Regions from separate parts of the Venatorbacter sp. C2-1 genome, predicted to be linked through region 1. Evidence: predicted binding sites of a transcription regulator. Region 1 holds the regulator's gene; each other region holds the start of a gene.
What was found. The regulator sigma-54, encoded in region 1, starts transcription at its own class of promoters, with help from an activator protein. The targets are predictions, from matches to a motif close to TGGCACNNNNNTTGCTNT.
Positions count from the first base shown of each region.

Region 1 (10,417 bases):
ACCGCAAGGCTGGCGTTGTTATTTATGAAGGCAATGTGATTCTGACCCAGGGAACCCTGCGCATCGAATCGGAGCGCCTGCTGATTATCCGCACCGATAGCACACTGGAAAAAGCCGTTGCCGAAGGGACAGCGAAAAAACCGGCACGCTATCAGCAACAGATCAATCCGGGAAAACCCCTGACCAAAGCACACGGCCAGCGCATTGATTACTTTGCCCGGCAACGTGAAGTCAACATTCAGGGCAATGCTCAACTGCAGCAGGACGGCAACCTGTTCAGTGGTGAGCGCATCCTCTATGACATGACCAAAGAAACCGTCAGCGCCAGCGGCGGCACCAGTACCTCCGGCCAGACTGGTGGTAATGGCGAAAAACAACGAATCAAAGTCGTAATTCAGCCACAGGCTCCGGCAGAATCTGCCACCGATAACAGCAAGCCAGTACAGGAACAGCCATGAAGACCCTGAAAGCCGAAAACCTGGCGAAAAGCTATAACGGCCGGGAAGTGGTAAAAGATGTATCCATGTCTGTGCAAAGCGGTCAGATCGTTGGCCTGCTGGGACCCAACGGGGCCGGTAAGACCACCTGTTTCTACATGATTGTGAATTTGGTGCAGGCCGATAAAGGCCGCATCAAAATTGACGACGAAGACATCAGTCATCTGCCGATGCACGGCCGGGCGCAGAAAGGCATTGGCTATCTGCCGCAGGAAGCCTCCATTTTCCGCAAATTAAGTGTGGCCGATAATATTCTCGCCATTCTCGAAACCCGCAAAGACCTCAACCGTGCACAGCGTCTGGAAAAACTGGAAGAGCTGCTGAATGAGTTTCATATTCAGCATATCCGCAGCAGTCTGGGCATGGCCTTATCCGGTGGTGAACGACGCCGGGTCGAGATTGCCCGCGCGCTGGCGGCTGAGCCGTCCTTTATTCTGCTTGATGAGCCGTTCGCCGGGGTTGACCCGATTTCTGTAGCTGACATCATGGACATCATCCGACAACTCAAGGCACGTGGCATCGGCGTACTCATTACGGACCACAACGTAAGGGAAACTCTGGCTATCTGTGAGAAAGCCTATATTGTCGGGGGTGGCCATATCATCGCCGAAGGCACCGCTGAACAGGTATTGGCCAGCGAGCAGGTACGCAAAGTGTACCTGGGTGAGGATTTCCGCCTGTGATGGCAAGCCCTGCTGCAGGGAAGTGGCTGATGATCCAAAGCAAAGGAAGATGCACAAAAGATTCCAAGGTTTACCGCTTGGCGTATAATGCACAGACTATGCCGATACTGAGTGATTACTGAACTTTTATGAAAGCGTCTCTTCAGTTAAAGATGGGTCAGCACCTGACCATGACCCCTCAGTTGCAACAAGCCATCCGCCTGCTTCAGCTGTCTACCCTCGATCTGCAGCAGGAGATTCAGGAAGCCCTCGATTCCAACCCGATGCTCGAAGTAGAAGAACACGAGCACGATGACCTGCCCGATCTGTCCCGCAACAGCGATCACGACACCAGCAGCAGCCACGAAGTCAGCAGTCAGGACGACAGCCACAACGACACTCCGGAACTGGATGAACAGTGGTCGCAGGAGCAATTGCCCGACGACCTGCCGGTCGACAGTCAGTGGGAAGATACTTACCAGACCACCGCCAGCGTTGCCTCCGGCAGCAGCAGTAACGCCATCGACGACGATTTCGATTACGACTCGCGCCACGCCAGCACCGAAGATCTGCAGGATCATCTGCTGTGGCAACTCAATTTGACCCCGATGTCAGATACCGACCGCGAGATCGCCCTGATGCTGATCGACGGCGTGGATGACGACGGCTATCTGCACACCACCGTCGAAGACATTCTGGAAAGCATGGACCCGGCTCTGGACGTCGAAGAAGACGAAGTCATGGCCGTCCTCCACCGCCTGCAGCAGTTTGATCCGGCCGGTGCTTTTGCCCGCGACCTGCGTGAATGCCTGTTGCTGCAACTGCAGCAACTGCCACCCGATACGCCCTGGCTGAACGAAGCCAAAATGGTCATCCGCGATTACATCGAACTGCTCGGCAGCAAGGATTATCCGACCCTGATGCGCAAAACCAAATTGCGCGAAGACGACCTCAAAGCCGTACTGCGGCTGATTAAAGAACTGAATCCCAAACCAGGTGCCGGCATCAGCGCCGAGCAGGCCGAATATGTGGTGCCCGATGTGCTGGTACGCAATATCCGCGACGAATGGCGGGTTGAGCTGAATCCGGATATCGCCCCCAAGCTGCGCGTTAACGCCGATTACGCCTCACTGGTACGCCGTTCCGATAACAGCACCGACAACGCCTTCTTGCGCGACCACCTGCAGGAAGCGCGCTGGTTTATCAAAAGTCTGCAAAGCCGCAACGAAACCCTGCTGAAAGTAGCCACCAAAATCGTCGAATATCAGATTGAATTCTTCGAACAGGGCGAAGAAGCAATGAAGCCGCTGGTGCTGCACGATATTGCCGAAGCCGTTGGTATGCATGAATCCACCATTTCCCGGGTAACCACCCAGAAATACATGCACACGCCACGCGGAATCTTCGAGCTGAAGTACTTTTTCTCCAGCCATGTCAGTACCGATGGCGGCGGCGAATGTTCCTCCACCGCAATCCGTGCCATGATTAAAAAACTGATTGCTGAAGAAAATGCCCGCAAACCGCTGAGCGACAACAAAATCGCCGCAGTGTTGGGTGAAAAAGGCATTCAGGTGGCACGGCGCACGGTAGCCAAATACCGTGAGGCTATGATGATTCCGCCTTCGAACGAACGTAAACAATTGATTTAAAAAACAACAAGCCAGCAACAAGGAGTCTGGACATGAAGATTAATATCAGCGGTCACCACGTTGACGTTACCGAATCTCTGCAAGCGTACGTAGACGAAAAAATGTCCAAGCTGGGACGCCACTTTGACAACATTACCAACGGCCAGGTAACCCTGACCGTTATTAAAGAGCGCATGATTGCTGAAGCGACTATTCACGTCAGCGGTGCCGACCTGCACGCCAGCGCTGAGCACGATGATATGTATGCTGCAATCGATCAGATGACCGACAAGCTCGACCGTCAGGTACTGAAACACAAAGAAAAACTGGTGGCGCGGCAACACGGACAAGGCTGATTAATGGACATTCGCATCGAGGATATCCTCACACCGGAACGCAGTCTGATAGATGCTCCGGTTTCCAGTAAAAAGAAATTACTGGAGTACCTGGCAGGTTTTATCGCAGAACAACTCAGCGACAGCTCTGCCGACGATATTTACGAGCGATTACTCAGCCGTGAACGCCTCGGCAGCACCGGGATTGGCGAAGGTATTGCCATTCCCCACTGCCGGCTGAAGCAGTGCGACCAGGCGATGGGCGTACTGCTGCGTCTGGTGGAGCCGGTGGATTACGACGCCATTGACCGCAAGCCGGTCGATCTGGTGTTTGCTCTGCTGGTTCCCGAAGAAGCTACTGAACAGCACCTGCAGGTTCTGGCGATGCTGGCACGCAACTTCAGCGAGCCGGCCTACCGCGAGGCACTGCGCAAAGCGCCGGATGCGCAACGGTTTTATCAGCGGGCGCTGAGCGGACAACCGGGCTGACATCAGCCCAACGGGCAATGGAGGAGCACAGCAATGCGTTTAGTGGTGATCAGCGGCCGGTCCGGCTCAGGAAAATCCAGTGCTCTGCACGTACTGGAAGATCTGGGCTTCTACTGCATTGATAACCTGCCGGTCGCTTTGTTGCCAGCGCTGGCCCGCCAGACCGAAAGCGAAGAAAAACTGGCCAAAGTCGCCGTCAGTGTTGACGCCCGCAACCTGCCCCATGCCTTCGACAATATCCACGATGTACTGCACCAGCTACCCAGCGAAGAATACCAGCTGGATGTCGTCTATCTCGACGCCAGCGAAGAAGTGCTGCTGCAGCGCTTCAGCTCCACCCGGCGTAAGCACCCACTAACCAGTAAAAGCACATCTCTGGCCGAAGCCATCGATAAAGAGCGCCTGCTGCTGGAGCCTATCGCCAACCTTGCCGATCTGACGCTGGATACCACCAGCATGTCTGTGCATGAGCTGCGCAGCCTGATTAAATTGCGGGTGGCGGATAAAACCAGCACCGACATCGCCATTCTGTTTGAATCTTTCGGCTTCAAGCATGGCATCCCGATTGATGCCGATTATGTATTCGATGTCCGCAACCTGCCCAACCCTTACTGGGACCCGGCACTGCGCGCCTTTACCGGGCGCGACCCGGCAATCATTGATTTCCTTGCCCGGGAGCCTCAGGTCGGACAAATGCAGCAGGACATCAGCGGGTTTATTCAGCGCTGGCTGCCTGCCTTTGTCGATGCCAACCGCAGCTATATGACCATTGCCATCGGCTGCACCGGCGGGCAGCACCGCTCCGTTTACCTGGCAGAGCAACTTAAGGCAGAATTCTGTCATCATTACAGCAATGTTCAGGTCCGCCACCGCGAGCTGGGCAGTGCCGACATTCATCAGGACTGATACGGATGACCAGCACCGAAATCACCATCATCAATAAGCTGGGCCTGCACGCCCGCGCAGCCGCCAAGCTGGTTTCCACCGCCGCTGCTTATTCCTGCCAGATCAAAGTCGGTTACCCCGACCGCATGGTCGACGGTAAGAGCATTATGGCGGTGATGATGCTGGCCGCCAGCAAAGGCACCAACATACATATCCATGCTGAAGGCCAGGATGCTGAACACGCACTGGCAGCCCTGATTGATCTTATTAACCGGCGTTTTGACGAAGAAGAATAGCCCGGCAAAACAATCTTCTACGCGCAATTCTGCGAGTAGTTTCGTGGTATCAGAGGCCTAATCAGGCTAGAATCTGAGCATTCAACCATCCCCTGGACCGAACCGACGCATGGCACAGCAGACCGAAAAGGCTAAAGCCAAGTTACACAGCCTGACCGCCGCGCTGGAAAGTGGTGCGCTGGCGCAGGTGCGTCGCATCCTGAATTCGGGTCTGGCACCGGTTGATATCGCCCACCTGATCGAATCTTCTCCGCCTAAAGCCCGTAAGCTGCTGTGGGAACTGGTCGATAAGGAACTCGAAGGCGAGGTCATGCAGAACCTCAGCGAGGAGCTGCAAAGCCACTTCCTGAGCGACATGAGTGCCGAAGAAGTTGTCGACCTGACCGCCGACCTCGACACCGATGACGTGGCCGACATGCTGCAGCAGCTGCCTGAGCGTGTAACTCAGGAAGTTCTGGAGTCGATGGACCACCAGGACCGCGCCCGTCTTGAGGCCGTACTGGGCTATCCGGAAGACAGCGCCGGTGGTCTGATGAACACCGATACCGTGACCATCCGTCCGGATATCACCCTTGAGGTTGTACTGCGCTACCTGCGCCGCCACAAATCCCTGCCCGCCATGACCGATAACCTGTTGGTGGTTAACCGCCAGAACGAATTTATCGGCACGCTGGCGATCAGCAAACTGCTGGTCAGCGACCCGCAACAAACCGTGCGTGAGGTGATGAGCACCGACGCGCGGGTGATTCAGGCAACCCAGCACGAGAGCGAAGTTGCCAAACTGTTTGAACGCCACGATCTGGTATCGGCACCGGTGGTTGACGCCGCCGGTATGCTGCTTGGCCGTATCACCATCGATGACGTGGTTGACGTTATCCGCGAAACCGCGGACCACTCGCTGATGAGTATGGCCGGTCTGGATGACGAAGAAGATACCTTCGCCCCGACACTGAAAACCAGCCGCCGCCGCGCTGTCTGGCTGGGCATTAATCTGCTCACCGCACTGGCCGCCTCTGCGGTGATCGGCCTGTTTGATAAAACCATCGAGCAGGTTGTGGCTCTTGCTGTTTTAATGCCGATTGTCGCCAGCATGGGCGGTATCGCCGGCAGTCAGGTGCTGACTCTGGTTATCCGTGGCCAGGCACTTGGTCATCTCAGCGGCAGTAACTTCCGCTGGCTGTTTAACCGCGAAATTATGGTCGCCGCCATTAATGGCGTGCTCTGGGCTGTGGTTATCGCCTTAATTACATACGCCTGGTTCCGCGACCCGGCGATAGCCCTGATTATCGGCGCGGCCATTATCATCAATCTGATGGTCGCTGCCATGGCCGGCGCCAGTCTGCCACTGCTGCTCAAGGCCCGTGGCATCGATCCCGCCCTGGCTGGCAGCGTGGTGCTGACCACCGTCACCGACGTGATCGGCTTTCTATCTTTCCTGGGGTTAGCTACCCTGTTCTATCTGTAACCTGCATTAAAGTACCCCTGATGAACGAATCTGATTACCCGGACGACGAGATCGAATACGTCAGTAAGTCCGAAATGAAGCGCGAAGCAGAGCGCTGGCAAGAACTGGGCAAACGTCTGACTGAGCTGAATGCCACCAAGTGGAAAGAGCTGCCGATCAGCGAAACCCTGTACAACGCTCTGGTGGAAAACGCCAGACTGAAGCAGCACGAAGCCAAGCGCCGCCATATGCAGTACATTGGCCGTCTGGTTGGTGATGAAGACCGGGATGCGATTCAGGCAAAACTCGACCTGTTTGATCCGTCCAGCGAAGCCTACGGCCGCCGCATCCGCCAGCAGGAATTGTGGCGTAACCGTCTGGTCAGCGACAGCAACGGGCTGAATGCTTTTATCGAAGAGTTTCCGGCAGTGGACCGCCAGCAACTGCGTAATCTGGTGCGTAACGCCCAGAAAGAAATGAGCAGCGAACCACCGAAGCCCGGCAGTTCGTACAAAAAACTGTTTCAGTTTATCAAGGAGCAGATGGCCGACTAGCTGCCATCCGTTCAGAAACGCCGGTGCTGAGTCACCGGCATTTTTTTGCGTACCTCCGCCAGCTGCGCCAGATCAATCTCCGCCAGCGCCACTCCGGCCTCTTCCTCCAGCTCGGTCAGCACCGCTCCCCAGGCATCAATAATCTGTGAGTGACCATAAGTACGGCGTTTATCGTCATGCCAGCCGCACTGGTTTGCGGCCAGCACATAGCACTGGGTTTCAATCGCGCGGGCACGCAGCAGTGTTTGCCAGTGCGCGGCGCCGGTGGTGTAGGTAAAGGCCGCGGGTACAGAAATCAGCTCCGCCCCCTGTTCGCGCAGACGCTGAAACAACCCCGGAAAGCGCAGGTCGTAACAGATCACCAGCCCCAGACGACCGGCCGGTGTATCCACCAGCACCACCTCATCCCCGGGTGCAAAGCGTTCTGATTCACGGTAACTGCCGTGGGCATCGCCAACATCGACATCAAACAGATGAATCTTGTCGTAGCGGGCAACCTGTTCGCCTTTGCTGTTAAACACCAGACAGGCCGAACGCACCCGCGGATCTCCGTCCGGGCATGGCATCGGCACGGCACCGGCCACCAGCCAGAGTTTCAGCTCCTGCGCCCAGCCGGCCAGACGCTGCACATACTGCGGATCAGCGGCAATGGCGTTGTACTGCTTACCATCCAGCGTGAGGAACATTTCCGGCAGTAACGCCAGCACCGCACCCTGTGCCGCGGCCTGCTGCAGCAGGTCATAGGCCTGTGCCAGATTGTGTTCAATCTGTGGCTGGCTGCTGAACTGAATCACCGCGACGTTAGCCATCAGTCGTCATCGCCTCCGCCGAAGATATAGAAAATACTCTTGAAGCGTTCCAGCAGGCTGCGGCTCTTCTTACCGTCGACCTTATCGTCAAAGGCCTGATTGATCTTCAGATCCGGTTTTTCCCAGGTGCCTTTCAGGTCGTAACTGGCACTGGTGAAGCGTGCCAGCTCGTCACCGATCAGCTTCTCGGTAACATAAATCGAGGCCGCTACCGGTGGTGCCAGACCGGCCAGCAGCGCCACCATCGGCAGCGTACTGGATACCGGGAAGGTCACCGCCAGCTTCATATCCAGTGTCTGGGTCTTCAGATCGGTGCTGCCTGAGGTCAGGAATTTACCACCCGGGCCGTCCATGCTCAGCGGCTCGGTCAGGGTCAGCAGACCATTTTCAATCCGCGCTTTGCCTTTCAGTGTGTCGAAGGCCACCCCGGACTGATACAGATCGGAGAAGTCGAGCTTCAGGCGGCGGGCGACCGAATTAAAGTTCAGCGCACCAAAGGCTTTTAACGCTCCGGCACCTTCGGCAGCCATATTGCCGTCTTTCACACGGAAACTGGCCAGACCATTGAGAGTTTTGTTGTTGTAAGCCAGTGGCGAGCCCTGCCAGTTCAGCTGCAGGGTCGAGCGCATATCCTTACCTTCAATCGCGGCTTCCTGACGGAAAGCGCGCTGCACCCGGCCAATGTCGTTACTGCTGATCTGCAACGTATCGAGGCGGGTCTGATGCTGGTCACCCTGCTTCAGCCAGTACACATCCCCGGTAAAGGCCATACCTTTCATATCACTGTCGTGCAGGGTGATCTGCATACCATCAGTCTGTGGCCGGCTGCTGAGTTTCCAGCGACCAAAGTTACGGCTGCCGACATAAAGCTCTGCAAGATCCATATCCATCGGCGGGAAATCCGCCGGATTGAGTGCGGCCAGCGGATCAGGCTTGTCAGCAACCACTGTCACTTCATCCTGGCTGCCATCCAGTGTTGCCAGGTTTCCCGGCTCCTCTTCACTTTGCGGCAAATGAATATAGTCCAGCGCCAGCTGAATCGGCTCATTGCCCGGCAACATGCGGATCTTGCCTTTCACCAGCGTGCTGTCGACGTCAAAATCCCATTCATCCCACTGCTGGGCAGCAATGATATGGGTTGGCCCCATCGCTGTTCCCCAGGCATCCACGCCACCCAGCGTCAGATTAATACTGCGCAGCGGATTATTACTGTGTGCAGTTGCCTCACTTTTGACTGTGGCACCAGCTTTCTGCGCCTTGCTTTCTGCTGCCAGCAGGCTGGACAGATGCTGCCAGGTGTCCCACCAGTCTGCGGCAACAATGGATTCACTCAGCTGGCCACGAACCACCACGCCTTTATCACTCGGCAGGAAAGGTTCCGAGCCGCCAAGGTACACCTGCCCCCGGTTCAGGCCATCAGCATCCAGCGCCAGTGCAGCACGCAACAGGTTATCGTAGTTGAGGTTGATCCGGGTTTCTGTGCCGGGCTCGACCCGCACCTCCATCGGCCGTGCAGCACTATCGGCTGTTTTACCTAACGGATAAGGCAGATCAATAGCCGTGCCCTGCAGATCGGAATTGAAATTAAACACCACACCCTGCGCGCCAACGGTCAGACGGGCGTTGTAGTCCAGAGCGCCACTGACCGGGTCCAGCAAAAACAGTGGCATCCACTGTTTAAAACGATCCCAGCGGGCATCACCATTGGCACTCAGCACCATATCGAAGCCACCGGGGCGACCGACCGATTCGATACCGGCATTAAAGTGACCGCCAAACACATCGCCTTCGAGCCAGTCGGACAGCAGACCTACCTGGCTGTTGTAACGCAGCCGGCCTTTGAGGTTTGCCAGATCAATATTGAGGTCGTCCAGACGCAGCTGGTTATCGCTCAGCTCCACGTCCAGTTTGATCTCGGGTTCGGTGTGCTCAGAGCCCAGCGGCATTTCCAGCAGCATATTGGCCGTCATCGGACCATTGGCCTGCCAGTGATCAAAGGCATTGTTCACCACGCCCTGTAATGGCGTTTCGGTGAAATAACGTAATGCGTCGCCACTGTCTCCGCGCAGACGACCGGCCACCGACAGTTCGGTGTGACCATCACGTCCCGGACGTAAACGCACCCGGCCGGAATGCGGTACCAGCTCGCCGCCAAGGGTTCGGCCCTGCTCCAGCCATACGTCCAGTGCCGGCGCATCCATCATCAGCCGGCCTTTAATAGCGCGCAGCGCTGGCCAGTCCGGCATGTATTTCAGTTCGGCACCTTCCACTTCCAGATACAGCTGAGTGGTCAGGCTGTTGTCAGGATGTTCATGCTCAAGGTTACCGTGCAGCAAGAAAGCGGCATCGCGGAAGTCTCCGGCCACAATCGACTGACCGAGCCAGTCACGCACTGCCTCATCAAGAAGCTCAGGCACCAGTTGCGAGCGCAGACTGGCCGGCGCCTGTGGCAAACCAAACAACAGGCTCAGGGTAGATTCGGTGGCGCTGTGACTGCGTGGCAGATTAATCGCGAGTTCACCACTGAGCGGCCATACCGTTGCAGAGTCATTCTCCTGCAAACCGGCTTTCAGGCCACGCAGCTGCAGCTGATAGAAATCGGGTTTGATCGCCCAGTAAAAGCCGGCCGACAATTTTTTCAGGTCCCAGGGTTGGCTGTAAACATCGGCCAGATGAACGCTCAGATCATCACCTTTCACCTGTAACAAACCACCCTGTGGTTGCAGATGCAGCGTACCGGTTACATCGCTGAACGCCGGAATGCCGTGATAGGCCGCGCTGCTGGCATTGACAATATCGCTGCGCACATCCACTTGCC
Region 1 is NZ_CP094879.1:648,937-659,353, reverse strand. Features, by position in the region: gene lptA (lipopolysaccharide transport periplasmic protein LptA) at 1-458, shown strand, start outside; gene lptB (LPS export ABC transporter ATP-binding protein) at 455-1,180, shown strand; gene MT343_RS02890 (RNA polymerase factor sigma-54) at 1,309-2,808, shown strand; gene hpf (ribosome hibernation-promoting factor, HPF/YfiA family) at 2,841-3,143, shown strand; gene ptsN (PTS IIA-like nitrogen regulatory protein PtsN) at 3,147-3,611, shown strand; gene rapZ (RNase adapter RapZ) at 3,645-4,517, shown strand; gene MT343_RS02870 (HPr family phosphocarrier protein) at 4,523-4,792, shown strand; gene mgtE (magnesium transporter) at 4,902-6,257, shown strand; gene yjgA (ribosome biogenesis factor YjgA) at 6,278-6,790, shown strand; gene MT343_RS02855 (carbon-nitrogen hydrolase family protein) at 6,802-7,599, opposite strand; gene MT343_RS02850 (YhdP family protein) at 7,599-10,417, opposite strand, start outside.

Region 2 (10,417 bases), 1.5 Mb from region 1:
GCAGCGGCAAGAGTAACAGCAGCGCCGGCATTCATTTGCCATGCCTGATCTCCGCCTAATGCAGTAATAATCGCAGTCTTATTCGCCTCAGGTAAGCTGTTAACATAACCAATAAAGCCTGCCGTTGCAGCACTGATATCACCATCATTGCTTACCAAGTTGCTCTCTACAACATAGCGCAGGCTGGCCGGCAAGGATTGTTTGACCGCTGCGTTTACGAGTCCAGGAGCTGCCATTGCCGACAAAATCTCAGTGCCGCCACCAGTTGTGAAGGTTGTGGCGTATGCAATGTCTTTGGTTTCCAGTGCCTGTCCGAGTCCACCAGCAATGCCCTTCGCAAGCCCAACCCAAGAACGGATTGCACCTTGTAACTTAGCCGCAGTCGGCACTTGCGCATCAGCGGTTGCTGTTGCAAGCAAACTGAATGTAGTACTTGAGCGAACACCTACGCCTTCAGAATCCTTCAGGCCATCAGTTACAACTACCAGATAACGGGTTTTAGACGCCAGAGGCTCTTTCGGCATGATTCGCAGAACATTGTTTGCGTTATCTGCAGAATCAGAATAAGTAACAACGCTTGCTTCAATAGATACAGGTGTGCCAAAAGGATTGGCCGCGTTCAGCGCTGGTGCATCATTGTTCAGTGGCTTGCCACCTGCAATCGGATCATTGGTGTAATTCAGCGGAACCAGGAGTACGTTGGTTGTCGGTCCTGGAGTGGTCACAATGGACGTAGCGTCTAAAGCGCCATCAAAGGCAACATCAATTGCTGATACCGTAGAGAAACCGTCCAAATCGCCCACAGCAGAGAAAATCGGGTTGTAACCTGCACCACCAAGAGCAATATCACCACCCGGAAACGGAATGGTACCGTCCAAACAGGTAGCCGTGTCTTCCGATGCGCAATCGCTGTCAGCACCGGCCAACCCCTGAATAAGCAAATCGGTGATCAGAGGGATATTGGGAAGTCCAGCTGCATTGGTAGAACTCGGGTTATAAATAACGCGGGTAATCTCTGTAGCCTGACCGCCGTTACCAACTGTTCCGGACGTCACCGGCGTGGTATCGACATTGTCATTGTGTTTTTCAACGCTACTGATATTACAGCCGGCGAGGCCTGCGGTCGTGGCTGCGATGGCCAGACTGAGAAGGGTCTTCTTCACCATATTGCTACCTGTCTGTGTTTTTATGGTTATTGGTGCACTTTTGGGGCGTGCGTGTATCCATACCCCCAAAGAGATGCCCATGACTATAATCTGGCCGTCACGCACCCTCATCACTCAAAAGTATGATTCCTTGCTAATCCCCCTCTCATTTTGTATCTGTACGTAACACTACCTTCGTAGCAGGCATGTAGTTGCTGCGACTTTGTCGCGAGCAGCTCCCCAATCGCCTGGCAATTGTTAAAAAGCGCCCTATTCCTCTAGAATGGCGGCCGATTTCAAGATATCTGACTCAGGAGCAGCACATGTCAAATCAAGATTCCGTGGTTATCGTCGCCGGCGCCCGCACCCCGATGGGTGGTTTTCAAGGCAGCCTGGCCAGCGTCAGCGCAACCGATCTGGGCGCACTGGCCATCGCTGAAGCCGTGAAGCGTGCTGGTATCGATGCCGCCGACGTGCAGGAAGTGATAATGGGTAACGTGCTGCCAGCCGGCCTGAAGCAGGGTCCGGCCCGTCAGGCAATGCGTAAGGCTGGCCTGCCGGATGCAACCGGTGCTACCACCATTAATAAATTGTGTGGTTCCGGCATGAAAGCCACCATGATGGCGCACGATGCCATCAAAGCAGGTTCTGTGGAGATTGCCGTTGCCGGTGGCATGGAATCCATGTCTAACGCACCTTACGTTCTGGAAGGCGTGCGCACCGGGTTCCGCATGGGTGCAGGCAGCGCACCACAGGATCACATGTTCCTGGATGGTCTGCAGGATGCCGAAACAGGCCGCCTGATGGGTTCTTTTGCACAGGATGTCGCCAACCAGAAAGGCTATACCCGTGAGCAGATGGATGAGTACGCCATTATGTCTCTGACCCGTGCCAAAGACGCGATTGAAAAAGGCCTGAACAGCGCTGAAATCGTGCCGGTTACCGTTACCAGCCGTAAAGGTGAAACCGTTGTTGAGCAGGACGAGCAGCCATTCAATGCCAACATCGAGAAGATTCCTACCCTGCGTCCGGCTTTCGCCAAAGACGGCACCATCACCGCCGCTAATGCCTCTTCCATTTCAGACGGTGCCTCTGCTCTGGTTCTGATGAGCGAATCTGCAGCCGCAGCCAAAGGCGTAACTCCGCTGGCACGCATCGTTGCACACAGCACTCAGTCTCAGCATCCATCTGAGTTCACCATCGCTCCGGTTGGTGCGATTGAGAAAGTTCTGGCCAAAGCCGGCTGGAATAAAGACGACGTGGATCTGTTTGAGATCAACGAAGCTTTCGCCATGGTTGCCATGATGCCAATCGATGAACTGAAGCTGGATATCAACAAAGTGAACATCTACGGCGGCGCCTGTGCTCAGGGCCACCCGGTTGGCTCTACCGGATCACGCCTGATCGTCACTCTGATGAACGCGCTGAAAAACACCGGCGGCAAAAAAGGTGTTGCCGCACTGTGTATCGGTGGTGGTGAAGCGACGGCGGTTGCTATCGAACTGATCTGATCCCAGACCAGTAACAGCACATAAAAAAACGGGAGCGACTGAAAAGCCGCTCCCGTTTTTTATGTCTGTAACCCGCCCATCCCTGAAGCGTTATCGAAGATGGCAGATAGCTTCAGAAGACGATGGTCTTGTTACCGTGCAACAACACCCTGTCTTCCAGATGGCTGCGCACACCGCGCGCCAGCACCATCTTCTCAACGTCTTTACCCAAGCGCACCATATCTTCCACGGTATCGTTATGGCTGATGCGGATCACGTCCTGATCGATAATCGGGCCGGCATCCAGCTCAGAGGTTACATAGTGACAGGTTGCACCAATCAGTTTCACCCCACGCTCTGCCGCCTGATGATAGGGTTTGGCGCCAACAAAAGACGGCAGGAAGCTGTGGTGAATATTGATTACCTGGCCGTGGTAACGCTCACAGAGTTCCGGCGGAATAATCTGCATATAGCGCGCAAGCACAATGGTATCGGCTTTGTGTTCTTCGACGATGGCGTTAACGCGGGCAAAGTGCTCAGCCTTATTCGCCGGATCAACCGGCACATGGAAGAACGGAATTCCGTGCCACTCAACCAGCGAGCGCAGAGTGTCGTGATTGGAAATAACGCAGGGGATATCACAGACCAGTTCTTTGCTGTGCCAGCGATGCAGCAGATCCACCAGACAGTGGCTTTCTTTGCTCGCCATCAGGATCACTTTCTTCGGCACGCCCGAGTCGTTCACCTGCCAGTCCATATCGAACTCTTCGGCAATCGGCGCAAACTCTGCTTTCAGCGTTGCCAGATCAAAGGGCAGTGAATCAGCACGGATGCAGTGACGCATAAAAAAGCGCCCGGTAACCGGGTCAGAATAATGGTTTGCCTCAACAATCCAGCCACCATGTCCGGAAAAGAACTGGCCAACTTTCGCTACAATGCCCACCCGGTCCGGACAGGAAATCGTTAATCGGTATACTCGTTCCATAGAAATCCACTACTGGCTCATACAGCTGCTACTCTGGCCCGAAAGGCTATTGCACCTGCGCGGGGGAAGTGATCAACTGAAGCCAACTAAAAAACAATAATAAGTATCGGAGAGACGCCTATGTTACTCCTTAGATCCCTGATTCTCACCCTGTTTGTCGGCTTTTCAGCCCAGGCGAGCAGCAATTCTCTGGAACAGAATGTTTTCGACCTCAGTGTCGGCGTCAAGACACTGCTGCTGCGTTACTACCACCTGCAGGCCGATGAAGGTAATCAGCAACTTCTGAACGAGCTGAACCGTTATCTGCTTGTCGTCGGCGAGCAACAGCAGAACGTCAGCAATGAGTTACGCAACCTCAAGCTCAATAATGACAGCAACCCTCAGCAGAGCGTCGACAGCCACTGGCAAAAGTTCCGCTCACTGATGCAGCAGAACATTCATGAAATTGAAGTGAATGACTTTCCTGAACTTCAGGTCGTGGCCATGATGCGTGATGCATCCAGTGCCATGATCAGCGAGCTGGAAAAAATCGGCGATGAATTACGCCAGAATGGCGAGTTCTCCGTTTCCGCTATAGAAGACTGGACCCGCAGCCAGAAGCGGCTGCTGCTGGGTATTACGGAACGCTATCTGGAACGTGCCGCATCCTCAATGGGTGCCCCCCTCAGCAATGGTCAGGATATCAACCAGCTCTGCCAGGAATTCTCCGCCGGGCTTAACAGTCTGAACAGTGCCGATCTGAATGCCTCAGCCCTCGCCTCACTGCAGCGCATACGCAGCCAATGGTTGTTTATAGAAAAATCCGCCACAAATGTCGAAGCCAAACTAGTCCCCTTTCTGGTAATGCGTTACACCAGCACCATGGTTGACCAGCTGAGCCGCATTGCCGCCAGCTGACTCTGGTTTATTTTTCCAGAAGCTGGCGCGGGTCTGTGGCAGCATTCCGGTTAACCTCCGCTGCCGACCGTATACTCAGGCTTAAAATCCGGTCGGCATCCACCGGTCCCAGACATTCACAAACGCCGATATAAATAAAATTCAGCAAGCGTTTTAAATCAACAAGAGCTGAATCACCAAGCACCAGGGGATGCTTGTCATCCCCCCACAGATTAAATGAGTAAGCCAGTTCCTGCGAAATACTGTGACGCAAGGATTGCTCCATTGCATAGCGCTTAACAACCCTTGCCGTATCCGAGCGCAGCTGACCAAACAATGTCGTCAGTACCACCTCATAAACATCCGTCCAATCCTGCGCCGGAAACAACTCCATTTCATCCAGACTGCCACTGCGCTGCTGAGCAGACTGATATTTCAGCATTTCATCCATAGGGTCTGGCTTTAACCGGGCCCCGTCATCCATCAGAATACCGATTAATTGCCGGTATAACTGAGAACGGTTATTTGCGACTTCCGGGATATCTTTACAGTCAGACAGAAAACCATTCAATTCAAACTGTGATTTCTGCGCATAATGATTCTGCCAGCGCCACATGGCACGCCATAATCCATCTCCTTGCAGGGTTTCCTGCAGAACCGTAAATACCGCCCGTCTTTTTGCTTCGATCGTCATTGTCATTATCGGCTACTCATGATTCACGATGATAAGTAACGTTCTGATGAAACTCCGGATAACCCACTTCATCATGCTCGGTAAAATCAAGACCCTGTTGTTCATGCTGGGTACTCGCACGCAAACCGATCACGCGATCAATCAGGAAAAACAGAATAAGCGATAACGGAAAGGCCCAGAAAAACGCCGAGAAAATGCCCACTAACTGCACCGCAATCTGCGATAAATCAAACATATTATCTTTCAGGAAAAGCCCTGCAGCCAGTGTCCCCCATGCCCCGGCAAAGCCATGCACAGGAATAGCACCCACCACATCATCCAGACGACGGCGTTCAAGCCAGGCTGCCCCATAAACCGATATCGCTCCGGCAATAAGACCAGTAAGTGCAGCGAACTCAGGTGCCATTGATGCACAACCTGCCGTAATTCCGACCAAACCGGCAATGCTGCCGTTAATTGTTGAAGTTAACAGCACCGGACGTCTGGTTATACGGCTGAACAGCAAGGCTCCCGTTGCACCAGCCGCCGCGGCCAACTGAGTATTGAGTACAATCAGACCGATTTCCGGACTGGCCGCCAGCGTACTGCCACCGTTAAAACCAAACCAACCCAGCCACAGAATAAAACCACCCAAAGCGACCAGCGAAAGATTATGGCCCGGAATACTTCGCGCAGCACCGGTGGTGCGATCAAAACGTCCGGTACGTGCCCCCAGAACGATAATGCCAGCTAATGCGCACCAGGCCCCCACGGAATGAACAACTGTCGAACCGGCAAAATCGATAAAACCCAGCTTAGCCAGCCAGCCTGAACCACCGTACATACCACCCCATACCCAGCTGCCAAATACCGGATAAATAAATGCAGTAATTACACAGGTGGCGATCAGGTAGGCATCGTATTTTGTCCGTTCCGCCATAGCTCCGCTGCAGATAGTTACGGCTGTTGCGGCAAACATAATCTGGAATAACAGCACGGTATAATCCCAGGATTGGCTTTCTGCTGAAGTATTAAAAAGCGCAAAATGACTGGCACCAAAAAAGCCGGTAAAATTTTCACCAAACATCAGGCCATAACCAACCAGCCAGAAAATAAGGCTGCCAAGACACACGTCCATATAGTTTTTCATCATCACGTTAACGGCATTTTTTGCCCGTGACATGCCACTTTCCAATAAAGCAAAACCCGCCTGCATAAAGAACACGAGAGCAGCAGCCATGACTACCCACAATGTGTTGATACTCAGCTCAACCGATGTTTCTCCTGCCATAACAGGAACACTCAGAGTGCTTAATACTGTCCACATAATCCATTTCATAACATTACCTGTTAACTGCCGGGACGGAGTTTAAAAACGCTCTACTGCTTCGCACGTTCTCACCTGAATTGGTTATCAGCAAAGGCTGTGCCAGATAAAAACAGATACGATTCGCCCCAGATCCGGAACAGGCCATCACAACAGAAGCACTCCCGGCACCACGAAAGTGCATATCCATTCTGAAGCGCACCAGCTTCAGGCTGACAGAACAACAAGCGCACTGCTATATTGCAGAGAAGGAACTTCAGGCAATGGTCAAAAGCAATGTCATTAATCGTGTTCGACATGGGCATCCGGGTTGAAACCCCTTTGCGGCCAGATAAAAACCGGATAAAAGCCACCGCAGCATCGTCTGCAGTGCAAAAGGTCAGGCCCGGGGATTCTCAGTCTCCAGCGGAGCGGCAGGCTCAGCAGGTACTGGAGCATTATGCGCATCCGCAAAAAACACCGGATTCAATCGCCTTTGCAGCCGATATCATGCATACACCGGTTCTCACCCTGACACCGGACGATACCGTTCAGGATGGCTGGAATAAGCTGGCAGAGAGTGGCTATCACCACCTGCCTGTCGTTGACCAAGAAAATAAAGTCCTGGCGATCATCTCTGATCGCGATCTGATGCATGCTTTAATGCAACAAAACATCCGGCCGGGGAACAGTGAAGATATATGGGAAAATAATATCCTGAATTACGCTATTCACCCGGTAATTTGCGTGATGAAAAATGCCGACATCCGACAGACCAGTAACATTCTTTTTGAATACAACATCGGTGCCCTGCCCGTTATCGATGACAATCAAATCCTTTGCGGCATTATTACCCGCACCGATATTCTGAAACTACTCCGGCATTACGGCCCAATGGAACTCTGGGCGTAGATATCATACGGAGGTAAGGAGAAACCATGACAAAACACTATGAGCTGATTCACCCTAAAACCCATCTGCGCGTTTTATCACGTTATGAAATACAGCAATTACGGGAAGTCGGAAGTGAAATTCATGAACTGGTACGGCGTTGCTGCTATGCCGTACTCAGCGCTGGCAGTCAGTCAGATAACTATCTCGAACTAAAGGAAGAATTCCGCAACTTTAATATTCAGGTTCAGCAGGAAGACCGCGGTATTGTTCTCAGTCTGAAAAACCCTCCACAGAGTGCGTTTGTCGATGGCGAAATTATCCGTGGTGTGCGGGAGCAATTATTCTCTGTTTTGCGTGATGTACTCTATGCACAGGAATCGATTCTTAAGGCGCATCGTTTTGATCTGAATAATGGCGACGACATTACCAATGCAGTGTTTCACTTACTGCGTAACGCCAACGTACTGAAACCGGATCGGTTACCGAACCTGGCGATCTGCTGGGGAGGCCATTCGATTCCGCGCAATGAATACCAATACACAAAAGATGTTGGTTATCAGCTCGGACTACGCGGCTTAGATGTCGGCACAGGCTGCGGCCCGGGTGCAATGAAAGGTCCAATGAAAGGTTGCGCTATTGGCCATGCCAAACAGCATAACCGCGATGGCCGCTATATCGGTATTACTGAACCGGGCATTATTGCGACCGAAGCCCCGAACCCGATTGTGAATGAACTGGTGATTCTGCCGGATATTGAAAAACGTCTTGAAGCTTTTATCCGTCTTGCCCATGGCATTGTAATTTTTCCGGGAGGGCCTGGTACGGCCGAAGAACTTCTGTATTTACTCGGCGTACTGTCACACCCGGACAATCAGCAAATTCCGTTTCCGATTGTGATTACCGGCCCAAGCGAAACAGAGGATTATCTGCGCGCCATTGATCGTTTTATTGGCACAGCGCTTGGAGCCACAGCCCAGCAGCGTTATCAGATTATTATCCAGGATGCAGAAGCAGTTGCGCGGGCTATGAAAGCTGGGATCGCCGAGGTTGAACAGTATCGTCAGTCCAGCAACGATGCTTATTTCTTCAACTGGGCTCTGACCATTGCCGAAGATTTTCAGCTACCGTTCGATCCGACCCATGAAGCCATGAGCAACCTGTGCCTGAGCAAATCACTGCCTGGCCATGAACTGGCTGCTAATCTGCGCCGGGCCTTTTCCGGTATTGTTGCCGGTAATGTGAAGGAAGTGGGGATAACCCGCGTACAGGAGCATGGGCCGTATCAGATACAGGGAGATAAAAGTATTCTGGAAGGCATGGATGTGCTGTTAACCGCGATGGTAAAACATGGTCGAATGAAGATCAGCGGCGACTATACGCCCTGCTATGAAATCGTGGCCCGCTAAAGAAACAAAAGAAAGCGGCTGGTGATCAGCCGCTTTCTAGCACTCAGTAATAACTGAGAATATCTTTAATACCGGTATCCTGCTCAGCCTCGACCGTTTTATGTACCGTTGTTACCGGTTTAATCACGGCGTCACGTCCCAGTCTGTAGCTTTGCTCTTTTACCACAACCTGATATGCCTTATTCAGCATCAGAGCGCGCTCTGCGCCCGGCAGCAATAAATGACTGATATCCTGCGATAACTTTGAGAATTCCTGAACTTTAGGGCTGCGGTCAGAATTAAAAAACTTATTCAGTACCTCTTCATTATCACGGAATTCATTACCGGTTGGATTATGTTCAAGATAATAAGCATATTCTCCACGGCCATCCTCACGTAAAGGGTCTGCTATACCTTCAAGTCCTTTTTCCAGCCAGTGATACCAGCCATCACGGAAACTGCCATGATCGAATTTACGGGCAAATGAAATAGTAGTGTCATTGGAGGAGCCGATATAACCATGACACCCGGTACAGAAATACGTTTCTTCATAGGTTTGCGGCCGCAACTGACCAGCATCATCTTCAATAAACCCCTGGTACGTCCATCCCTGCGCAACGGTTAATCCGGACTCCATATCCCCCAGCGCCACTTTCGTGCGGGATGGAAAGTCGTGACGCTCTTTGATTTCGTCATCAACAATCCCCCGTAACTGGTAATAGTTCCTCCAGGAGTTCTTTTTCGAATAGCGTACTTCTTTCATACGCTTAGCCATTTTCACTTTGCCATCCGCCACATCAAGATAACGTACGGTATGTAGAAATTCGGTGCCTTCCGGGTACAAACGCGCCGCCAGATGCACGATACCTTGTTCCTGTAATGCTTTGGCTTTTCCGACATAACTCATCAGGCGATTTTCTTTTGGCATCCAATCATACTTTACATGCTGAGCTATCGACAGAACGCCATTTTTATCCAGATCGACGCCGTAAGCATTTTCATCAACGGCAGTAATCGGGATGTCTTTTTCTTTAATCAGTGCTTCAACAATAGCGAGATTAACAGCGTAAGTAACAGGATCGAATTGTCCATCACTGTTTTTACGGAATGCTTCAGGCAGACGAATCATGACATCATCCGTCGAACCATTGGTTGGCATAAAGGTTCCCAGAAAAGGGTAATAGGCAAAGACACGCCAGCCGGTATATTCACCGGCAGGTGAAATATCAAATCCCTGTGCATTAAAGGAGAAATAAGCATCCGGTATATAGCCATCCCATTGGCCGTTTTGGTTCCGGTCCCATTCTGCTGGTGGGTTTGCCAATTTGGCTGACAGAATAATTCCGCCATTATCAGAGAAATAGTTGTCCTGCCTGACGTAAGAAAGTATTTCCTGATCTGACACCTTAGCAATGGCTTCTGTACGGTCTTTAAACAGGTTATCCCAATTATTTTTCAGGCCGGTTTCAGGAAAATTATAAGCAGTCTGAACATCAGTATCATTGAGATAGTTTGGCCGTTTGCTTTCTGTATGACAGGCATAGCAAGGATTCTGGATGCCCTGATCGGATACCGGGTCGGTATAACACTGGGGCGGAATATAAGGCACAGGATTTATAGTAGTATCATCCGTTATATCAACCACCGTTCCGAACGAATAACC
Region 2 is NZ_CP094879.1:3,457,127-3,467,543, forward strand. Features, by position in the region: gene MT343_RS15510 (hypothetical protein) at 1-1,166, opposite strand, end outside; gene MT343_RS15515 (thiolase family protein) at 1,469-2,656, shown strand; gene purU (formyltetrahydrofolate deformylase) at 2,769-3,620, opposite strand; gene MT343_RS15525 (hypothetical protein) at 3,741-4,517, shown strand; gene MT343_RS15530 (hypothetical protein) at 4,525-5,190, opposite strand; gene MT343_RS15535 (ammonium transporter) at 5,207-6,508, opposite strand; gene MT343_RS15540 (CBS domain-containing protein) at 6,773-7,387, shown strand; gene ppnN (nucleotide 5'-monophosphate nucleosidase PpnN) at 7,414-8,775, shown strand; gene MT343_RS15550 (hypothetical protein) at 8,819-10,417, opposite strand, start outside.
Region 2: the regulator sigma-54 is predicted to act here: its motif matches at 6,584-6,601, upstream of MT343_RS15535 (ammonium transporter).

Region 3 (10,417 bases), 760 kb from region 1:
TTCTGCCAGTGCTGCAATCTCATCACCACGACTGGTATCAAGACGCTTGCTTAAATCACCACCACCAGCTGCAAGTTCTGCCACTGCCGCAGTAATTGCAGAAATTTTATTAACCACAGAGTGCGATACCAGAAAGGTAATGAGACTGACCAGAATAATATCCAGCAGAATCATTTCGATAATCACCGAGTGTATTGCCTGATTCAGCTCTTTGCGCATCACCGAATCGTTCATACGCAGAACAAGGTGACCAACACTTTTTTGATTGTCATTATCGTTGAAGAATAATTCAGTCCGGGTTTCCAGAGCATCATTGCCGCTATCGGTTTTGTCTTTTGCCCGCATGACCGGATCACCTTCCGGCAGCTCTACCGTCAGGCTATTGATACTCTCTGCTTCCAGTTCTGCTTCGAGGGTTTTTTCTATACTGGCGGTATCAAAATTCCAGATAAAATTCGGCAGGCTCAGACTTAGGCGAGTGGTAACCAGGTGTGCCTGTGCCTGCAGCTGTTGTTTAAGCGCCAGAGCTTTACTTTCGTAATTGTAAAAACCCATCATCAGCAGCAAAGCTGTGACAGTAACAACCACATAGACCGCCATCCGGGATTTGATACTGGTAAGCATAATTTCCTCCTGATATCAGTAAACGATAGTACAGAGAAAAATCATGACCAGAGCATTGAATAAAAAAGCTCAGAATGTCCTGAAATTCAGTTTCACAGTGCAAGGTTATCCGCTGTGCAAGGTTATCCGCTGTGCAAGGCATAACACTGCGATTTATTACACAAACACCCATCATCCGGTTAAATGTTTGTTACATAAAACCTGGCACCCGGACAGGAGCATCCGTCAGGCATAAAAAAACGGAGCCGAAGCTCCGTTTTTTATATCTCAGCTGTCAGGCAAACCTCAGTTGAGGTGCTCCACACGAATGCGGGTCACATTACCCACCGTGCTGGACAGTGCTTCGATAGCAGCAATGGCTTCGTTCATCTGTTTTTCCACCACAACGTGGGTCAGCAGGATGATCTGCGCCAGCGCTTCGCCGTCTTTTGGCTCTTTCTGGATGATGGCTTCGATATTGATGCCACGCTCGCTCAGAATGCTGGCAACAGCGGCCAGTACACCGGTTTTGTCTTCTGCCTGAATGCGCAGGTAGTAAGCGGTTTCCACTTCTTCCATCGGCAGTACCGCCACGTCTTCAATATCGTTGAAGGCGAGGTGATTGACGCTGGCTTCTGCCGGCGCATCAAAGGTACGGGCGAGGTCGATAATGTCGGCCACTACTGCAGAAGCGGTCGGACCAGCACCGGCACCGGCACCAACATACAGCGTGTTACCAACGGCATCACCGTTGACCATCACGGCATTCAGCACGCCATCAACAGTCGCAATAGGACGTGCAACCGGAATCATGGTCGGATGTACGCGCAGGTCGATACCTTTGTCGGTACGGCGGCTGACGCCCAGGTGCTTGATGCGGTAACCCAGCTCTTCGGCGTACTCAACGTCATCCGGAGTCACCTTGCTGATACCTTCGGTATAGCAACGGGCAAACTGCAGCGGAATACCGTAAGCAATCGACGACAGAATGGTCAGCTTGTGTGCCGCGTCGATACCTTCAACGTCGAAGGTCGGGTCCGCTTCGGCATAACCCAGCGCCTGAGCTTCAGCCAGTACATCGGCGAAGTCACGGCCTTTGTCGCGCATTTCGGTCAGGATAAAGTTACCGGTACCGTTAATGATGCCCGCCAGCCAGTTGATACGGTTGGCCGCCAGACCTTCACGGATAGCCTTAATGATCGGGATGCCGCCGGCAACCGCCGCTTCGTACATCACGCTCACGCCTTTGGCTTCCGCCGCGGCGAAGATTTCGTCACCGTGTACCGCAATCAGTGCTTTGTTGGCGGTAACCACGTGTTTGCCGTTGGCAATCGCGCCCAGCACCACGTCTTTGGCGATGGTGTAACCACCGATCAGTTCAACAACAACATCAATCTCCGGGTTGTTGATAACGTCGTTCACGTCGGCGGTAACCGCAACAGCGCCGGTGTCCACATCCGGGTTCGGATGACGGGTGGCCACCTGCGCGATAATAATTTCACGACCCGCCCGGCGCGCGATGTCTTGTGCATTACGGGTCAGCACATTAAAAGTGCCGCCGCCAACTGTACCTAAACCACAGATACCTACTTTTACCGGTTTCAAGGTCGTTTCTCCTTAAGATATAGAGAGTATTAAGTTGTTAACCGCCAAAGCCATCGTTACGCAGCATCTGTTTAATGCCGCGCAGCGCCTGGCGGGTGCGCTGGTCATTCTCAATCAGGGCGAAGCGTACATGGTCATCGCCGTATTCGCCAAAGCCAATTCCCGGTGACACGGCCACCTTGGCCTCGGTCAGCAGCTTCTTGCTGAACTCGAGGGAGCCCATTTTACGATAAGCTTCAGGAATTTGCGCCCAGACAAACATGGTGGCTTTCGGCCATTTTACCGGCCAGCCCAGATCATTCAGCCCCTTGCAGAGTACATCCCGGCGGCTGCGGTACATCTCGCAGATATCGCTCACCACCGTCTGATCACCTTCCAGTGCCGCAATCGCTGCCACCTGAATAGGCGTGAATGTACCATAATCGAGGTAGGACTTAATCCTTGCCAGAGCATAAATCAGATCTTTATTGCCACAGCAGAAGCCAACCCGCCAGCCCGGCATGTTGTAGCTCTTCGACAGTGAGTAAAACTCCACCGCAATGTCTTTCGCTCCTTCCACCTGCAGAATGGACGGCGGCTGATAACCGTCGAACACGATATCGGCATAGGCCAGATCCTGCACCACCCAGATTTCATGCTCTTTGCACATCGCCACCACCTTCTCAAAGAAGGCTAAATCGACACATTCGGCGGTCGGGTTGCCGGGAAAATTCAGCACCAGCATCTTCGGCCGTGGCCAGGTGGTTTTGATGGCTTTTTCCAGCTCTTCAAAGAAATTCACATCCGGCGTCATCGGCACATGGCGGATATCGGCGCCGGCAATGACAAAACCATAAGGGTGAATCGGATAAGACGGATTCGGCACCAGCACGTTATCGCCCGGCCCCAGAGTGGCCAGCGCCAGATGCGCCAGGCCTTCCTTAGAACCGATGGTAGTAATCACCTCGGTTTCCGGATCGAGATCAACATTGAATTTGCGCTTGTACCAGCTGGCCATGGCGCGACGCAGACGCGGAATACCCTTCGACTGGCTGTAACGATGGGTACCACCACGGCTGGCGGTTTCCACCAGCTTATCGACAATGTGTTTTGGTGTGTCCTGATCCGGGTTACCCATCGACATATCGACGATGTCCTCCCCCGCCGCTCGTGCCGCCATCTTCATTTCGCCAATCACATTGAAGACATAAGGAGGCAGGCGCTTAATGCGCGGGAAGTTAGTATCCATAACGGTGTCCTGATTCTCAGGTAATTAAAGGGGCTTCAAGGCTACTGTATCAACCGCTGGGGAACAACGATCAGTCGGCAGGAATTTGACCAGCACAGTACGTGCGGTAAATCGCATAAAGCTGTGTTAGTGTCAGAACGACAACCTGATTGCAGAAAAAAACATAAGGAAAAGCAATGGCAAACTTTCTTGTATTAACCGTTATTGCCGACGACAAACCCGGAATTGTTGAACAACTGTCAGCCACCATCGCCCGCAATGGCGGTAACTGGCTGGAAAGCCGTATGGCGCATATGGCAGGAAAATTTGCCGGGATTTTGCGGGTATCTATTCCGGCTGAACAAAGCAACAGCCTGATTGCCGAATTAAGCTCGCTCAGCTCACGCGGTATTCTGGTAAACGCCGAAACCGGCAGCGACAGCGAAGAAAACGACAGCCTCGACCTGACCCTGAATCTGGTCGGCAACGACCGTCCGGGCATCGTCAAAGAAGTGTCTCAGGCACTGGCAAAAATGGGCGTGAACGTACTGGAATTAACCACCGACTGCGGCACCGCCGAAATGTCTGCGGTGCCACTGTTCCGCGCCGAAGCCTTGCTGCGCGTGCCACACAGTTTTGATACCGATATTCTGGCCAGTGCACTGGAAGCTATTTCCAATGACCTGATGGTGGAAATCCGTCTGGATTAATTCCTGCCGCGAGCCGTGCTGCATAGCGCTGCAGCACGGCCGGTATAACAAGCATCAGCCAATAACGGCCTGTCCCAGCAGCCAGGCTGAGTTACCCGCCAGCAGCCACATCATCACTTTAAAAAACACATCACCGTCCATGCGTTTGCTTAACCAGCGACCAAGATAGACACCGGCAAAGGCCACCGGCACCAGAATCACGGTTAACCAGCCGATATCAAAATTCAGCAGCCCCAGCATGCCGTATGGCAATAATTTGATCGCGTTCATCAGACCGATCGCGAGGGTAATCTGCGCCAGGAAAGATTCTTTATTGAGCTTGCCCAGTAAAAAATATGCCTGCAGCGGTGCCGCTCCGGCGTGGGCCAGGGTACTGCCCAGACCGGCAATACTGCCCAGCAAACCACCCTGCAACGCCGATGCCTGCGCCGGTTGTTCTTCACTGGCTGCCGCCATGCGCCGGCCAGCCAGCCAGGGCCAGCGTTTCTGCGCCAGTACCCAGAAACCGATCAGACCAATCAGCGCCTGTACGCCACGTTCGCTGACCACGCCCAGCAATAAGGTGCCCGCCGTGATGCCCAGCAGAATACCGGGCAGCAGGGGTTTCACCAGCGCGAACGACAGGTAACGGCGATAGACACGCAGGGTCATGATGTCCATCAGCAGCAGAATCGGCAGCAGAATACCGATGGCCTGCTCGCCGCCGATAAAAGGCGCCATCATTGGCACCGCCACCACGCCGATACCACCACCAAAACCGGATTTGGCAATGCCGGTTAACAACACGCCGAGTACGGCAATCGCAACAAAGGTCAGATCCACAAAACTATCCCGTCAGACGAAGCCGTCTCTGTACCCTCATATCCGGCTCCGGCAGCAGGCGTTGCCTGCTTAAGGTAAATCAAACAACAGGGCCTCCGCCTTGCTGTCGGCGCTGAAGGTCAGCGCCTGTTCATTGCTGATACTCACGCCGTCACCGGCATTTAATATCAGCGTGTTATCGCCGGCCTGCAGTTGCAGCGGGCCGTTAATGGCATGCACATAATAGCGACGCGCCGGGTTCAGTATCTGTTCTGCGTTTTCTGCGGTCAGGCGCACGTGCAGCAACTGTGCATCCTGGCGGATACTCAGCGTGCCGTCGCGTCCGTCCGGCGTAATCACCGGCTGAATGGCCTGCTGGCGGGGAAAGCGCTTCTGCTGATAACCCGGTTCGGTATTCTGCTCATTGGGCTGAATCCAGATCTGCAGAAAATGCAGCGGCTGGTCTGTCGCCGGATTAAATTCGCTGTGCATCACACCGCTGCCCGCCGACATCAGCTGGAACTCACCGGCCGGCAAATGCTCAACGTTGCCCATCGAGTCACGGTGGGCAATGGTGCCGTTCAGCACATAGCTGATGATTTCCATATTGCGGTGGCCGTGGGTATCGAAGCCTGCGCCCGGGGCAACCCGGTCATCGTTGATTACCCGTAAAGCAGACACCCCCATATGTTTGGGGTCGTAATACTGGCCAAAAGAAAACGTATGCGAGCTGTTCAGCCAGCCAAAATTGGCCCGGCCGCGTTCATTGGCTGCGCGTAAGATTAACATGTGCTGATCTCCTCGTTAAAACGCTTCACAAAAATTATTGACAAAACTCTTCATTAATCCGGACTATGCAACGCTCTTTTTCAATGCAACAGTAAAACCCCCACAGACTTCCACGGGAGGCTGTGAAATACTGCTGCGCTTTTTTTGCTACGCCTTTTTCACTGCACCCGGTGCTTACCGGTCTGCGTTACTGCCCTGCGGGCCAGTGGTTTATTGTGTCTTCAACTTCCGAATCCGTATCCACAGACGATCTGCATCACGCCCAGCTGTTGCGTGCCGACCTGATTCTGCTTGGCGTTACCCTGCTGGCTGCGGTCAGCTGGATGTTTTCCAAAGAGGCGTTAAACGAATTTCCGCCGCTGCTGTTTATGGCCTGCCGCTTTAGCGCCGCCGGTCTGCTGCTGGCGATTCCCGGCCGCCGTGCGCTGGCGGCCTTACAGGCCCACGAATGGCGCGCCTCGGCATTGGTCGGCCTGTTTTTCGGTGCCGCCATGAGCTTCTGGATCATGGGGCTGTTTAATGCTCATACCCTGGGAGAAGGTGCCTTTATTACCAGCCTTGCGGTGGTGCTGGTGCCTTTTATCAGCTGGGTGCTGTTTCGCGAACGTCCGGCGAAAAGTATCTGGGTTGCCCTGCCGCTGGCCATCGGCGGTCTGGCACTGCTGTCGTTACGTCATAGCTTTAACCCTGACCCCGGCCAGCTGTTTTTCTTTGCCGCCGCCCTGCTGCTGTCACTCACCTTTATTCTCAACGGCCGTGCCGCGGCGCGTATTTCGGCACTGGCCCTGAGCGCTATCCAGCTGGTGCTGGTCGGCGTTGTGTCTTTTACCCTGTCGGCCATGTTTGAAGACTGGCCCGATACTTTTACCCCAACCATGTGGCTGTGGCTGATTCTGAGTGTGACTGTTGGCACCGCCGCACGCTTTCTGCTGCAGACCTATGCTCAGGGCCTGGCGTCACCCAGCCATGCCGCAGTGATTATGGTGCTGGAGCCGGTCTGGACCGCCATCATCGCCGCCTTCTGGTTTACCGAACGGATGGAAACGGCGCAGATTCTCGGCTGCACCCTGATTCTGCTGGCGCTGCTGGCCAATCGCTGGAGTGCTCTGCGGCGCTGGCTGAAACGCTGAAGCGGGCGCTCTGCCCGCTTTATTTCCGGTCCGCTTTTCCCGGCCCGCTTTTCCCAACTTGTTTAGCAATTAATTACTCAGATCGTGCAGCTTACCCGGACGACCATCCAGAACAGTGACTTCGCTCGCCGCCAGACGCGGCTTACGTGGCCAGTTACCTTCTTTGGCGTAACCCAGGGTCACCATCATGGCAACGCTGTAGCGTTCGCCAATGTTGAACACCTCTTTCGCTTTCGCGGTATCGAAGCCGATCATCGGCCCGGTGGCCATACCCTTACCGGCCGCGGCCGTCATCAGGTTCATGGTCGCCATACTGGCCGAGCGCAGTGCTTCATCGTGGGCCGCAGCTTTGTTATCGCCGTAGGCACCATTTACTGCGCTGACAAAGTAGTCGCGCACGCCTTCGTTATAGATACCGGCATCGACACCGCGCTGGGCGATATCCGGCATACGTTCATGGCCCTGTTCGTCGGCCAGCACCAGAATAACCACCGGAGCATCGGCCACTTTCTGCTGACCGTAGGCGATGTCTTTTAAGGTTTCTCTCGCCGCCTGATCGGTCACCACCAGATAGCGGGTATGCTGAATGTTAAAGGCCGTTGGTGCATGCTGGGCGTAATCCAGCAGCTCCAGTACTTCCGCCGTGCTGATGGCACGTTCGGTATCAAAGTAGTTCACAGAAGTACGCTGGCTCAGGGCATCAAATACGTTCATGGCGGCATCCTTAAATCGGGTATCGGTTCGGGTATTCGTTGTGTTGTTAAGGCTGTTAAGCAATGAGTGCAGTTTAAGTTCGCTTTATTCGATTAAAAATCTCATAATTTAACGCATAGCTTTCGATATTTACGAAAAGGCATTTCAATGAAAACAACCCTCGAACAGTGGCGCATGTTTAAAGCGGTGGTTGACCATGGCGGCTACGCCCAGGCAGCTGAGGCCATCTTCAAGAGTCAGTCGACCATCAGCTATGGTGTGCACAAGCTGCAGGAGCAACTGGGCGTACAACTTTTGGAAGTGGAAGGGCGCAAAGCGGTACTGACCGAACACGGCCGTATTCTGTTACAACGTGCCGAACAGCTGCTCGATCAGGCAGAGAATATCGATCAGGTTGCCAGCTCGCTTAATCAGGGCGTCGAGCCTGTTGTGCGTGCTGCCATCGACACCATCTACCCCAACGATGTGCTGTTTGATGTGTTTGAAGCCTTCTCGGCCGAGTACCCCGATACGCGCCTGGAGCTGGAAGAGTTTGTACTCAGCGGCGGTAACGAAATGCTGCTCGAAGACAGCATCGATATTCTGATTACCCCGCAACTGCCCAGCGGCTGGAACGGCGAGCACGTACACCGCTCCTGCTTTCTGCCGGTTACCAGCCCGCAGCATCCGTTGCAGCATCTGGGACGCGAGGTCACCTACGATGACCTTACCGCTCACCGGCAGGTCGTGCTGCGCGACAGCAGCCGTAAACGCCGCAGCGAAGGTGGCTGGCTCGGTGCCCATCAGCGCTGGACCGTGACCCATACCAGCACAAGGGTGAATATTGTCCGCCGTGGTCTGGGCTTTGCCTGGCTGCCGGAGCTGCTGATTGCCGACGATCTTAAAAGCGGGGCCTTGCAGGTGATTCCCTTTGCTCAGGATGCGCGGCGCTACGTCGACCTCTATCTGGTAATGGCCCATGAAGAAAGCGCCGGCCCCGCCACCCGCGCCCTCGCCCGCCTGCTAGCCAACACCGACACCGGCTGCAAAGCGGCACACAGAACAGAAACCGAATAAAGGCCAATACCCTGGCCAACCCCCTGGCTAGTACCGGCAAGAGCTGCAAAGCGGCGCACACGACAGAAACCGAATAAAGGCCAATACCCTGGCCAACACCCTGGCTAATACCGGCAAGGGCTGCAAAGCCGCACATAAAGCGGAAACAAGATAAGCGCCCCAGAATGCAGCGACCATCTGTTCAGCTAATCATCTGTGCACCCTTTTGGGGTGCAACTGACAGCAAAATCAGCAACTTAACACTCGCCAGCCTGCCGGATACTGCAATTTTCAGGCTCCGGCAAAACTGGTACAGCCCTTGCTGAACCCTGATCAGTAACAGGAGATACTCGGCAACCGAATCCGGTTGGGATTCACAGAAATAGGTGGCTAGGGTTCCGGTTCTTTGCTGAAAAAGAACGTCTGGTCCGAGAGCAACCGACCTCAGCGTATTCACAGCGCAGGTTACACGGCGGGACAAAAGCCCGGGAGACCCACACGCGAATGCCAGCATCTGGCCGTTTCGCGCTGAGTTCTCCTGCCGTCTGATTTATGTGGATATCAAAGAGGAAGTCCTATGAACGCGTTAAAACGTCTGCTCACTGCCAGCCTGGTCACCCTGGCCGCCCTGACCCCATTACACGCTCAGGCCAAAGACAGTTTCCGTCTGGCCTGGTCTATCTACGTTGGCTGGATGCCGTGGGATTACGCCGACAAAGCCGGCATCGTAAAAAAATGGGCCGATAAATACGGCATCGAAATCGAAGTGGTGCAGATCAACGATTACGTTGAATCCATCAACCAGTTTACCGCCGGTGAATTCGACGCCTGCGTAATGACCAATATGGATGCCCTGACCATTCCGGCCGCCAGCGGCGTCGACACCACCGCCTTAATCGTCGGTGACTTCTCCAACGGCAACGACGCCGTGATCCTGAAAGAAGGTACAAGCCTGAAAGACATCAAAGGCCTGCCGGTGAATCTGGTGGAGCTGTCGGTTTCCCATTATCTGCTGGCACGCGGTCTGGAAAGCGTGGGCATGAGCGAAAAAGACGTCTCGGTGATCAACACCTCCGACGCCGATATGGTGGCGGCTTATGGCACCGGTGATGTTAAAGCCGTGGTGACCTGGAACCCGCTGGTAAGCGAGATTCTGGCGCAGCCAAACGCAACCGCCGTGTTTAACTCCTCACAGATTCCGGGTGAAATTATCGACACCACCATGGTCAACAGCGAAACCCTGGCCGCTAACCCCGCCTTCGCCAAAGCCCTGACCGGCGCCTGGTACGAAACCATGAGCATCATGGCGAAAGACGACGCCGAAGGTAAAAAAGCACGCAGCATGATGGCCGAAGCCTCAGGCACCGACCTTGCCGGTTACGATGCCCAGCTGGCCGCCACCAAAATGTTCTACGACGCACAAAAAGCTGTGGAATTTGTGAATAGCGCCGAGCTGCCAAAAACCATGGAATACGTGGCGAAATTCTCCTTCGACCACGGCCTGCTGGGTGATGGTGCCGCCGATGCCGGCTTTATCGGCATGGCCTTCCCGAACGGCAAAACCTTTGGCGATAAAGGTAATGTGAAGCTGCGCTTTACCGACAGCTATATGAAGATGGCGGCTGAAGGAAAGCTGTGATGCCCGGCCATTGAGTATCTGGCGCTGCGCGGCAGAGTTTGCTGCCGCAGCGCTTTTAAGCCGTACCGCAGCCATCGCGGCCAGCGGCAAAAATCGCTACAATGCTGCCCTTTCTTTGAATAACCCGTAGCGAATTGTCATGACCGCACAGAATCCCCGCAAAATCCTCGTCACCAGCGCCCTG
Region 3 is NZ_CP094879.1:1,409,482-1,419,898, reverse strand. Features, by position in the region: gene MT343_RS06390 (methyl-accepting chemotaxis protein) at 1-624, opposite strand, end outside; gene MT343_RS06385 (homoserine dehydrogenase) at 910-2,208, opposite strand; gene alaC (alanine transaminase) at 2,246-3,436, opposite strand; gene MT343_RS06375 (glycine cleavage system protein R) at 3,613-4,125, shown strand; gene MT343_RS06370 (sulfite exporter TauE/SafE family protein) at 4,180-4,947, opposite strand; gene MT343_RS06365 (pirin family protein) at 5,017-5,715, opposite strand; gene MT343_RS06360 (DMT family transporter) at 5,838-6,845, shown strand; gene MT343_RS06355 (nitroreductase family protein) at 6,915-7,559, opposite strand; gene MT343_RS06350 (LysR family transcriptional regulator) at 7,707-8,615, shown strand; guanidine-I (ykkC/yxkD leader) riboswitch at 8,974-9,088, shown strand; gene MT343_RS06345 (putative urea ABC transporter substrate-binding protein) at 9,172-10,233, shown strand; gene metG (methionine--tRNA ligase) at 10,373-10,417, shown strand, end outside.
Region 3: the regulator sigma-54 is predicted to act here: its motif matches at 8,903-8,920, upstream of MT343_RS06345 (putative urea ABC transporter substrate-binding protein).